3 regions of the Anoxybacillus sp. FSL W8-0104 genome follow, and region 1 is predicted to be linked to each of the others. Evidence: riboswitches for the same ligand, from Rfam matches in the RefSeq annotation. Region 1 holds a riboswitch; each other region holds the start of a gene.

Evidence for each region. Region 1 has a riboswitch for thiamine pyrophosphate ahead of thiC (phosphomethylpyrimidine synthase ThiC). Riboswitches for the same ligand answer to the same signal wherever they lie in the genome.
Region 2: another riboswitch for thiamine pyrophosphate. It lies ahead of thiM (hydroxyethylthiazole kinase); the one in region 1 lies ahead of thiC (phosphomethylpyrimidine synthase ThiC).
Region 3: another riboswitch for thiamine pyrophosphate. It lies ahead of tenA (thiaminase II); the one in region 1 lies ahead of thiC (phosphomethylpyrimidine synthase ThiC).

What each region holds. Positions count from the first base shown of each region.
Region 1 covers NZ_JBBOQU010000001.1:1,078,664-1,081,817, reverse strand. Annotated here, with positions in the region: gene NST18_RS05840 (LysR family transcriptional regulator) at 1-674, shown strand, start outside; gene NST18_RS05835 (H-type small acid-soluble spore protein) at 713-886, opposite strand; partial or broken gene NST18_RS05830 (Sir2 family NAD-dependent protein deacetylase) at 1,093-1,347, shown strand; TPP riboswitch at 1,437-1,551, shown strand; gene thiC (phosphomethylpyrimidine synthase ThiC) at 1,659-3,154, shown strand, end outside.
Region 2 covers NZ_JBBOQU010000001.1:1,381,015-1,384,168, reverse strand. Annotated here, with positions in the region: gene NST18_RS07395 (IS1380 family transposase) at 1-1,075, opposite strand, end outside; TPP riboswitch at 1,215-1,330, shown strand; gene thiM (hydroxyethylthiazole kinase) at 1,387-2,181, shown strand; gene thiE (thiamine phosphate synthase) at 2,182-2,835, shown strand; gene NST18_RS07380 (enoyl-CoA hydratase) at 2,878-3,154, shown strand, end outside.
Region 3 covers NZ_JBBOQU010000001.1:2,257,280-2,260,433, forward strand. Annotated here, with positions in the region: gene NST18_RS11860 (ABC transporter ATP-binding protein) at 1-64, opposite strand, end outside; gene NST18_RS11865 (ECF transporter S component) at 68-658, opposite strand; gene tenA (thiaminase II) at 633-1,328, opposite strand; TPP riboswitch at 1,416-1,523, opposite strand; gene NST18_RS11875 (class I SAM-dependent rRNA methyltransferase) at 1,656-2,840, shown strand; gene NST18_RS11880 (glycoside hydrolase family 13 protein) at 2,883-3,154, opposite strand, start outside.

The sequences.
Region 1 (3,154 bases):
TGATTGCCTTGTACGAACAAACAAAACAAGATATTTTAGAATACCACGATTGTGTGAAAGGAACGTTGAAAATCGGGGCTAGTTTTACGATCGGGGAATATGTGCTTCCTTCTTTTTTACTTTCTTTACAAGACGATTATCCAGAACTACACTTCGAAGTGATGATTGGCAACACGAAGGAGATCGTCGAGCTTGTCCGTTCATATGAAACCGATATTGGCTTAATTGAAGGGCAAACGAACGAAAAAGAATTGGCTGTTTATCCATTCATGCAAGATGAGCTTGTCATCGTGGCTTCAAACGATCACCCGCTCGTTCACAAACAAGAAGTATGTATAAGCGATCTACAAAATCAAATATGGATTACGCGCGAATTAGGCTCTGGCACACGTGAATACTTTAACCATTTTATTCGTTCAAATGGATTAAAAATTAAATCGCTCATGATCATCAGCAGCAATCAAGGAATTAAAGAAACGTTAATGCGCGGAAACGGGTTAGCCTTTCTTTCACGTCATGTGATTGAGCGTGAATTAAAACAAGGTCACTTATCGATCGTCTGTTTAAAGCACCCCCCTTTTTACCGAACGTTTTCTTATCTTTATGCACCGACAATGAAAAGCAAAAAAATTGTTCATTTATTTATTGATTTTCTCGAACGAAAAAAGATGTAACGAGCACGGCTATCCTGCTCTGTTACACCCTTTTCGTCTTAATGCTCTGCTAGCTGTGACACTGGAACACGCTGTTGATTTTCCGAATTGTCTAAAAAATGGATTGTTGCCGTTTCCGCATCGACATGTTCGATATATACCGATTTTCCATTATACGTTACATTTTTCATATCGGGCGATTGAGCAATTTGTTGCGCACGTGTTACGTTCATGCTGTTTCCCTCCCTTCAAATGATTATTATCATCTACGCTTCACGTTAAAAATATACAAAAAAAGAGCACCCACAAGGTTGGTATGCTGCTCTTATTTTTTATACACATGAATCGAAAGTCCTTTTTTTCTCATAAACATATGTGAAAATAAAGGAAGAACAGGGCGAACATAGAAGTAATTGTTGATCTATAGAGGAGGGAGATAATGCTAGAAAGATGGTTGAAAGAGTCTTCGTATACAGTCGTATTTACTGGAGCAGGAATGTCTACAGAAAGCGGGCTTCCCGATTTTCGTTCGACAAAATCAGGACTTTGGCGCACGAAAAATCCACAACAATTGGCAAGTACGTATGCTATGCAACATAATCGAGACGAGTTTATCGCATTTTATCAATATCGTATTCGCACACTTCTTGAATGCCAACCACATATCGGACATACAATTTTAGCAAATTGGCAATCCACTATGCCTCCATTTTAACAAGTTTTTCATTTATAACTTTACAACATTTTTATCATATGTTAGACTATTTTTAAAATTCATAATTTATCATCTACTAGGGGAGTCCAATAGCTTGGACTGAGAGAAGAACGCGCAAAAGTTCTTTGACCCTTTGAACCTGATCTGGGTGATGCCAGCGTAGGGAAGTAGATGGCGCGAGTGTTCTTTACTTGTGCTATTTGCGGACAAGATCAGGTTCTCGTTATGGAGCCTGATCTTTTTACGTATTGGCGTTGCTCCAACTAAAAAATGAAAAGGAGCGATTAAAAATGAAAGACTTATTTTCATCAATGCCATTTCCCTCGAGTAAAAAAGTGTATGTGCCCGGAACGCGTGAAGATGTTCGTGTGCCAATGCGAGAAATTCAACTGTCGCCAACCAAGACAGGTACAACGATGCTAGAAAATGAGCCTATTCGAGTTTATGACACGAGTGGACCATACACTGACCCACTTTTCGCGCCGAATATTGATAAAGGATTGCCAAAATTAAGAGAAAAATGGATAACGGAGCGTGGCGATGTAGAAGAATATAGCCCTTCATTAGTGAGAACAAACATTCCTTTTTCACCTAGGCGTTTTCGTGCGAAAAAAGGGAAAGTTGTGACCCAAATGCATTATGCAAAACGAGGAATCATTACACCTGAAATGGAGTTTGTTGCTATTCGCGAACAGATGGATCCAGAGTTTGTTCGACAGGAAGTGGCAGCAGGAAGGGCAATTATCCCAGCTAATATCAATCACCCTGAGAGTGAACCAATGATCATCGGAAGCAAGTTCCATGTAAAAATTAATGCGAATATTGGAAACTCTTCTGTTACATCCTCGATGGATGAAGAAGTTGAAAAAATGCTTTGGGCTGTTCGTTGGGGTGCCGATACAGTCATGGACTTATCGACAGGAAAACATATACATGAGACGCGAGAATATATTATTCGAAACTCCCCTGTGCCGATTGGAACTGTACCTATTTACCAGGCGTTAGAGAAAGTGAACGGCATTGTCGAAAACTTATCATGGGACATTTACCGAGAAACATTAATTGAACAAGCCGAACAAGGCGTAGACTATTTTACTATTCATGCAGGTGTCTTACTTCGCTATATCCCACTAACAGTCAATCGAACAACTGGTATTGTCTCTCGGGGTGGCTCAATTATGGCACAATGGTGTTTAGCACACCATGAAGAAAACTTTTTATACACCCACTTCGAAGAAATTTGCGAAATTTTAAAAACTTACGATATTGCTATTTCACTTGGGGATGGATTACGTCCAGGCTCAATTGCAGACGCAAACGATGAGGCGCAATTCGCCGAGTTACAAACACTTGGAGAGTTGACAAAAATCGCTTGGGAACATGATGTCCAAGTGATGATCGAAGGTCCAGGGCATATTCCAATGCATAAAATTAAAGAAAATGTCGATAAACAAATTGAAATTTGTCACGGGGCACCTTTTTATACGCTAGGTCCTATCACTACCGACATTGCACCAGGTTACGACCATATCACCTCAGCTATCGGTGCAGCGCTTATCGGCTGGCACGGTACGGCCATGCTTTGCTATGTGACACCAAAAGAACATCTTGGACTACCGAATAAAGAAGACGTCCGCCAAGGAGTCATCGCCTACAAAATTGCTGCCCACGCTGCTGACTTAGCAAAAGGACACCCTGGCGCACAAACGCGTGATGATGCATTATCAAAGGCGAGATTTGAGTTCCGTTGGCAAGATCAATTCAACTTGTCACTAGATCCTGAGCG
Region 2 (3,154 bases), 300 kb from region 1:
CGCTTTTCAGTTCGCTATGAAACTGTTCGCATGTCGCATGATCGTGATACAATGCGAGCACATCACTCATTCGAACATGCTCGTATCCTTCGAGGCGCACCCAGTAGCTTTCGACTTCGTAATCAGGAACGAGCATCAGCTGTCCATTTCGTTCCATCGTTCGTTCCGTCACTTGGGTGACTTGAACGTACGTATACGTGTGTCCATCGATTGCTGCTGTCTGTGGAAGGCATAACTCATACGTTTGTACTCCTTCTGTTTGTCCATCATCGACGCGTCTGCCCTTTTGCGAAGCGATCTGGAACCAAAGCGCTTTCGATTCTCGGCGTAAGTTTCGCTTGATGACAAAGTCCACGTCTTCCTTTAGACATACGTGCACATTCGCTTCCGCATCGTTCCCTGCATCCATGCGGACAAGCAGACGAGACGAGGTCAGCGGACGAGCTCGACGGATGGCGGTAGTTAAAAACGAAGGCATGTTGTCTTGTACATGTTGTTTCCCTGGACGCAGCTCGGCATGAACGATATACCCTTCCTTCCCTGCGTACGCAAACAACGGCGTAAAACCGTCAAATCCTTTATACGTTCGACTCACTCCTTCTTTTTTCGTATCGGAGTTATCAAATGGGGAAGCATCTATATCAAGGGGAAGCCATGTCGTTTTCCCTTTCGTCCAACAAGCGGACAAGGTAGCGTGTTGTCGAACCAACAGACGCATCGATTCCTCCCAAATGATGGTTTCGGTCATCGGGAGACAAGCGAGCTGATCGAGACGCTGTCGCAACGTTGGGGAGGAAGGTACGTGCCGAATGCCCATTGATGTCGAAAAGATATCGTCCTGACGATACGCTTCGATATGATCAAAATCCGTTTTTCCTGTGGCAAGCAAGCCGATCATCGAGCGAATGACGTCGCTATGGGAAATGTGCACATCTCGACGAACCGTTGGGAGCCGAAGTGCGTTTACTCGTTTATCCAGCTTCGTTTGGTGCAGTAAGTAGCCCACGAGAGCAAGCCCAGCACTTGGAGTAATCGCTTCATCTGTCAATACAAACCGAATCGGGAAATCTTTCATCACATTCACCTACTTGATGAAGAGTCGTCAACGTCGTTTTCCCTTATCGTATCAACGGTTTGCGACCATTGTAAAGATGTTTTGTCACGGATTCAGGTCAAGAGAAAAAATGTATTAAAATGAAAGAAATTTGAATCAATCAAACTACTAGGGGTGCCGGATGGCGATGGCTGAGAGGAAAACGCGCAATCAGTTTTCCAACCCTTTGAACCTGATCTGGTTTGTACCAGCGGAGGGAAGTAGGCTATGTTTTCAGTACGCAAACTAGTCGACTCTGTCCGACTAGTTTTTATTTTTTTTAGGGGGAATGAATGATGAATGTAGGACAATGGTTAACGCGTGTTAGGAAGGAGTCACCACTCGTACATAATATGACAAATGTTGTGGTGACCAATTTTGTTGCGAATGGTTTGCTTGCTGTAGGCGCATCTCCTGTTATGGCGTATGCAAAAGAAGAAGTAGCGGATATGGTTCGGTTAGCTCGTGCTTTAGTGTTAAACATTGGCACGCTAAACGAAACAGACGTAGAGGCGATGTTAATTGCCGGAAAAGCAGCAAATGAGGCAAACATTCCTGTCATTTTCGATCCTGTTGGAGCTGGTGCGACAGCGTACCGCACCGAAACAGCCAGACGTATATTACGTGAAGTAAACATTTCGATTTTACGTGGGAACGCATCGGAAATTGCGAGCATTGCGGGTGAACAAGTACGTACAAAAGGAGTCGATGCAGGAGACGTTCAAAGTGACCTCGTGGATGTAGCGAAAAAAGCAGCACTCATGTTTCGCTCTGTAGTTGTTGTCACAGGGAAAGATGATGTAGTAACCGATGGAGAACGTATTGTAATCGTCTCAAATGGTGATGCGATGTTAACGAAAGTAACCGGGACAGGTTGTTTGTTAAGTTCGGTATTAGGTGCATTTGCAGGTATAGGAGACGATATGATGATGTCATCAGTTGCTGCCCTCGCTTATTACGGTGTGGCGGCTGAAAAAGCAGCCAAACAAGCAAAAGTACCTGGTTCTTTTCAACTTTCTTTTTTAAATGCTTTACATGAAACGAGCGCAGAAGAAGTTGATCAATACGCGCGTATTCAAGGGGAATAAATGATGAAGCAGAAGCTATCGTTGTATTTCGTTATGGGAAGTATCGATTGTACGAAAGATCCGCTCGCTGTGCTTGATGAAGCAATTAAAGGCGGTATTACAATGTTTCAGTTTCGCGAAAAAGGAAAGGGGGCGCTTACGGGGATTGAAAAATACCGCTTAGCCGAGAAATTACTTGAACGATGCCGAATGTATAATATTCCTTTTATCGTGAATGACGATGTCGATTTAGCCCTCGCTTTACAGGCAGATGGCGTTCATGTCGGTCAAGAAGACGAAGTAGCTGAACGCGTTCGCGATCGCATAGGAGATAAATATTTAGGCGTATCTGTTCACAACTTAAATGAAGTAAAAAAAGCGCTTGCTGCTTGCGCTGATTATGTTGGATTAGGTCCGATTTTCCCAACTGTTTCCAAAGAAGATGCAAAGCAAGCATGTGGACTGACGATGATTGAACATATTCGTGCCCATGAAAAACGTGTTCCACTCGTTGCGATCGGTGGAATTACAGAACAAACAGCCAAACAAGTGATCGAAGCGGGTGCAGACGGAATTGCTGTCATTTCGGCCATTTGCCGTGCTGAACATATTTACGAACAAACAAAACGACTATATGAGATTGTCATGCATGCAAAACAAAAAGGCGACAGATGATGTCGTCTTTTTGTTTTGTTCTGTGCAGGATTTTATTCATATATGTCGAAAGAAAATAGCGAACAAACGAAAGAGGGGATGGAGAAGATGGAACATATCGTACTATCATACGAAAATCGCGTCGCAACCATTGAATTGAATCGTCCGAATGCGCTAAATGCCTTACATGAACAAATGTTAACAGAGTTGTTACAAGCGTTAAAAGAAGTTGAAGCAAGTGAAGCGGATATCGTCATCATTCGTGGGCGTGGCAAAGGATTTAGCGCAGGGGGCGACATTAAGACGATGTTGCAATCAACGAATGAACATTCATTCATTG
Region 3 (3,154 bases), 1.2 Mb from region 1:
ATAACCGCTTTTCTGCCCCCGGAAATTTTAAGCGCAATTGTTCGATATGGATCAATGATGTCACATCCTATTTATCAAGTGAGTCGTAATCTTCTTTTGTCGTCGGACGCAACAATTGCGTCACACCTGTCGCTTCGAGCGCTTTCACAAGCGAATAAGCAAATACACCAGCAATGATGATCGCTCCAATGAAACGCGCACCGATAAATAACGTTAAATTCCACCATGCTAATTGGTCGATATATCCTTTGTAAAAATCAAGCACTAATGAAGCGATCGTTGAACCAACCGCTGCAAGCGACACAACCGCCACATCAAAACGTTTATAGCGGAAAGCAGCGAAAACAAGCTCGGCGAGTAACCCTTGCACAAAGCCGTAAAATAGCACCTCAAGCCCCCATTCAGAACCAGCTAAAAACTCTCCTGATGCCGCAGCCACCTCCGCAAGTAGCGCCACTCCTGGTTTACGAATTAATAAATAGGCAACAGTTGCCGCAATAAACCACATGCCATAAATGAGTTGATCAAGATGAAGTCCAAGCGGTTTCACCGCATAGTAAAGCGGTCCCCACACTTTATACACAATCCCAAACACAATCGCCACCACAACGGTCGTTAATACGTCTGTTAATTTAAGCCCTTTCGTTTGCATAAACATCCTCCTCTTCAATTGGCCAACGTTCTAATTTGTACGCCATTTCCCAAAATAAATATTCATATTGACTGCTGATCACAAAGTGTTGCTTCATCCGCACTAACTCTTTTTCGCTAGCTGTTTTTGCGATGTCGTTTAAACGCGCAATTTGTTGTTCGACAAGCTGTTTGAACCAGTCAGAGCCGTACGCTTCAATCCATTGTGCATAAATTGGATGATTCGGCTTACAATGTTTTAACCGCTCACCAATTTCGTAATACAACCAATAGCACGGTAAAATGGCAGCTAATACATCGCCAAAACGTCCTGCAAACGACGCGCGATACATGTGGGACGTGTACGCATACGCAGTTGGAGCAGGAACAAACGAAGCCTTTTCTTCTTCTGTAATGCCGAGCTCTTTCATAAACGTTTCATGTAAACGAAGCTCAGCCTCATACGTACTTTGCGCATGATGCGCCATGCTTGCGGTCGTTTGTAAATCATCAGCCATCGCCCCGCCAAGCGCTTGCACTTTTGCAAAGTGTGTCAAATAATATGAATCTTGTAATACATAATAGCGAAAACAACGTAAATCAAGTGTTCCTTCCCCGATCTCCTTCACGAACGGATGATGAAAGCTCGCTTCCCAAATCGGATCGACAGCCTTGCGCAACTGCTCTGAAAACAACATAACCTCTCCCCCTTAAGAAAAATAAAAAACCACTTTCTTTGCGCAAAGAAAGTGGTTGTAAACGATGGAAATTAATAAAAGACACACTTCGCACCGTTTCCACTTCCCTACGCTGGTATGATCCAGATCAGGTTCTAAGGGTCTCAAAGGCACACTTTGATCTCAGCCTATCTAAAGGCCCCCCTAGTGGAATACATTTGCATCATTCACTTTGTCACTAATATTAGCATATTTCATGGAATTGTCAAATATTTTTCTCCACCATTTGCGCGCATCGTGTTCTTCCTGTATGCTAAAGTAGCGAATATATAGTCAGGAGTGGGATGTATGGCAAATGTATTTTTAAAACGAAAAAGAAAAAAGCGGCTCGAGCTTGGACATCCGTGGGTGTTTCAAAGCGAAGTCGATTATATTGAAGGAGATTTTGAACCGGGGGATTTCGTCAACGTATATAACCATCAACGTCACTTTTTAGCGAAAGGATACATTAATCCAAAATCACAAATGATCGTGCGCGTGTTAACGCAAAATCCAAACGACGAATTAAACGCGCAATTTTTTATGAACCGTATTCGTCAAGCATGGGCGTATCGCGAACGGATGATTCCGGGCGTTCGTTCATGTCGCGCCGTTTATGGAGAAGCCGATTTTTTACCTGGGCTCATCGTTGATAAGTACGAAGATGTGCTCGTTGTGCAAATTTTATCGCTCGGCATGGAAAAAAGAAAAGAATGGATTTTACAAGCGCTTCTTGACGTTTTTCAACCGAAAGCGATTTATTTGCGCAACGACGTTCACGTGCGCGAATTAGAAGGATTAAAACAAGAAAAAGGATTTTGGTACGGCACGTGCGATACGAACGTACAAATTGAAGAAAACGGCGTGAAATACATTGTCGATATCGAAAACGGACAAAAAACAGGATTTTTCTTCGATCAACGTCAAAATCGTGCTGCCATCAAGCCGCTGATTACAAGCGAATCAACCGTGCTCGATTGTTTTACGCATACAGGTTCATTTATGTTAAACGCCTGCTTATACGGAGCAAAACATGTGACCGCTGTCGATATTTCTGAACATGCGATTGAAACAGCAAAGCGAAACGCAGAGTTAAACGGATTTACAAATGTGGATTTCGTCGTTGCGAACGCGTTTGACTACTTACGCGAATGCGTACAACAGGGGAAAAAATGGGATGTCGTCATTATTGACCCACCAGCGTTTGCAAAATCCGCTCATGCGGTGCCAAAGGCGCTTGCTGGCTATAAAGATATTAATTTAAACGGCTTAAAGCTAGTGAAAGACGGCGGCTTTTTCGTGACCGCAAGCTGCTCGTACCATGTGCACCCTGATATGTTCCAAGCGATGGTTACGGAAGCAGCGTTTGATGCGAAGAAAATTTTACGTCAAATTCATTGGAGCGGTGCAGGATATGACCATCCAAAACTACTTGCCGCCGATGAAGGCGATTATTTGAAATTTGCCATTTACGAAGTGCATTCACGCAAATAAACGTGAAAATCCCCTTTTCCATGTCGGAAAAGGGGATTTTCATTATTTCACCAAATATACACGCGCTTCATACGGACGCAATGTAAAGCGTGTCGCATGTTTATGCGGTTTTACATCGTAGTTTGTTAACACAAGTTGCTCGCTATTTAATTTCAATGAATCGTAACGATACATTGTTTTTCGGTCTGTTAAGTTCACGATGACGATCGCTTTTTCATCACCTAACGTGCGCGTATACGCATAAATTGCTTTATGGTTTTCTAATATTAAATCGTATGTTCCGTAAACAAATACGTCATGCTGTTTTCTTAGTT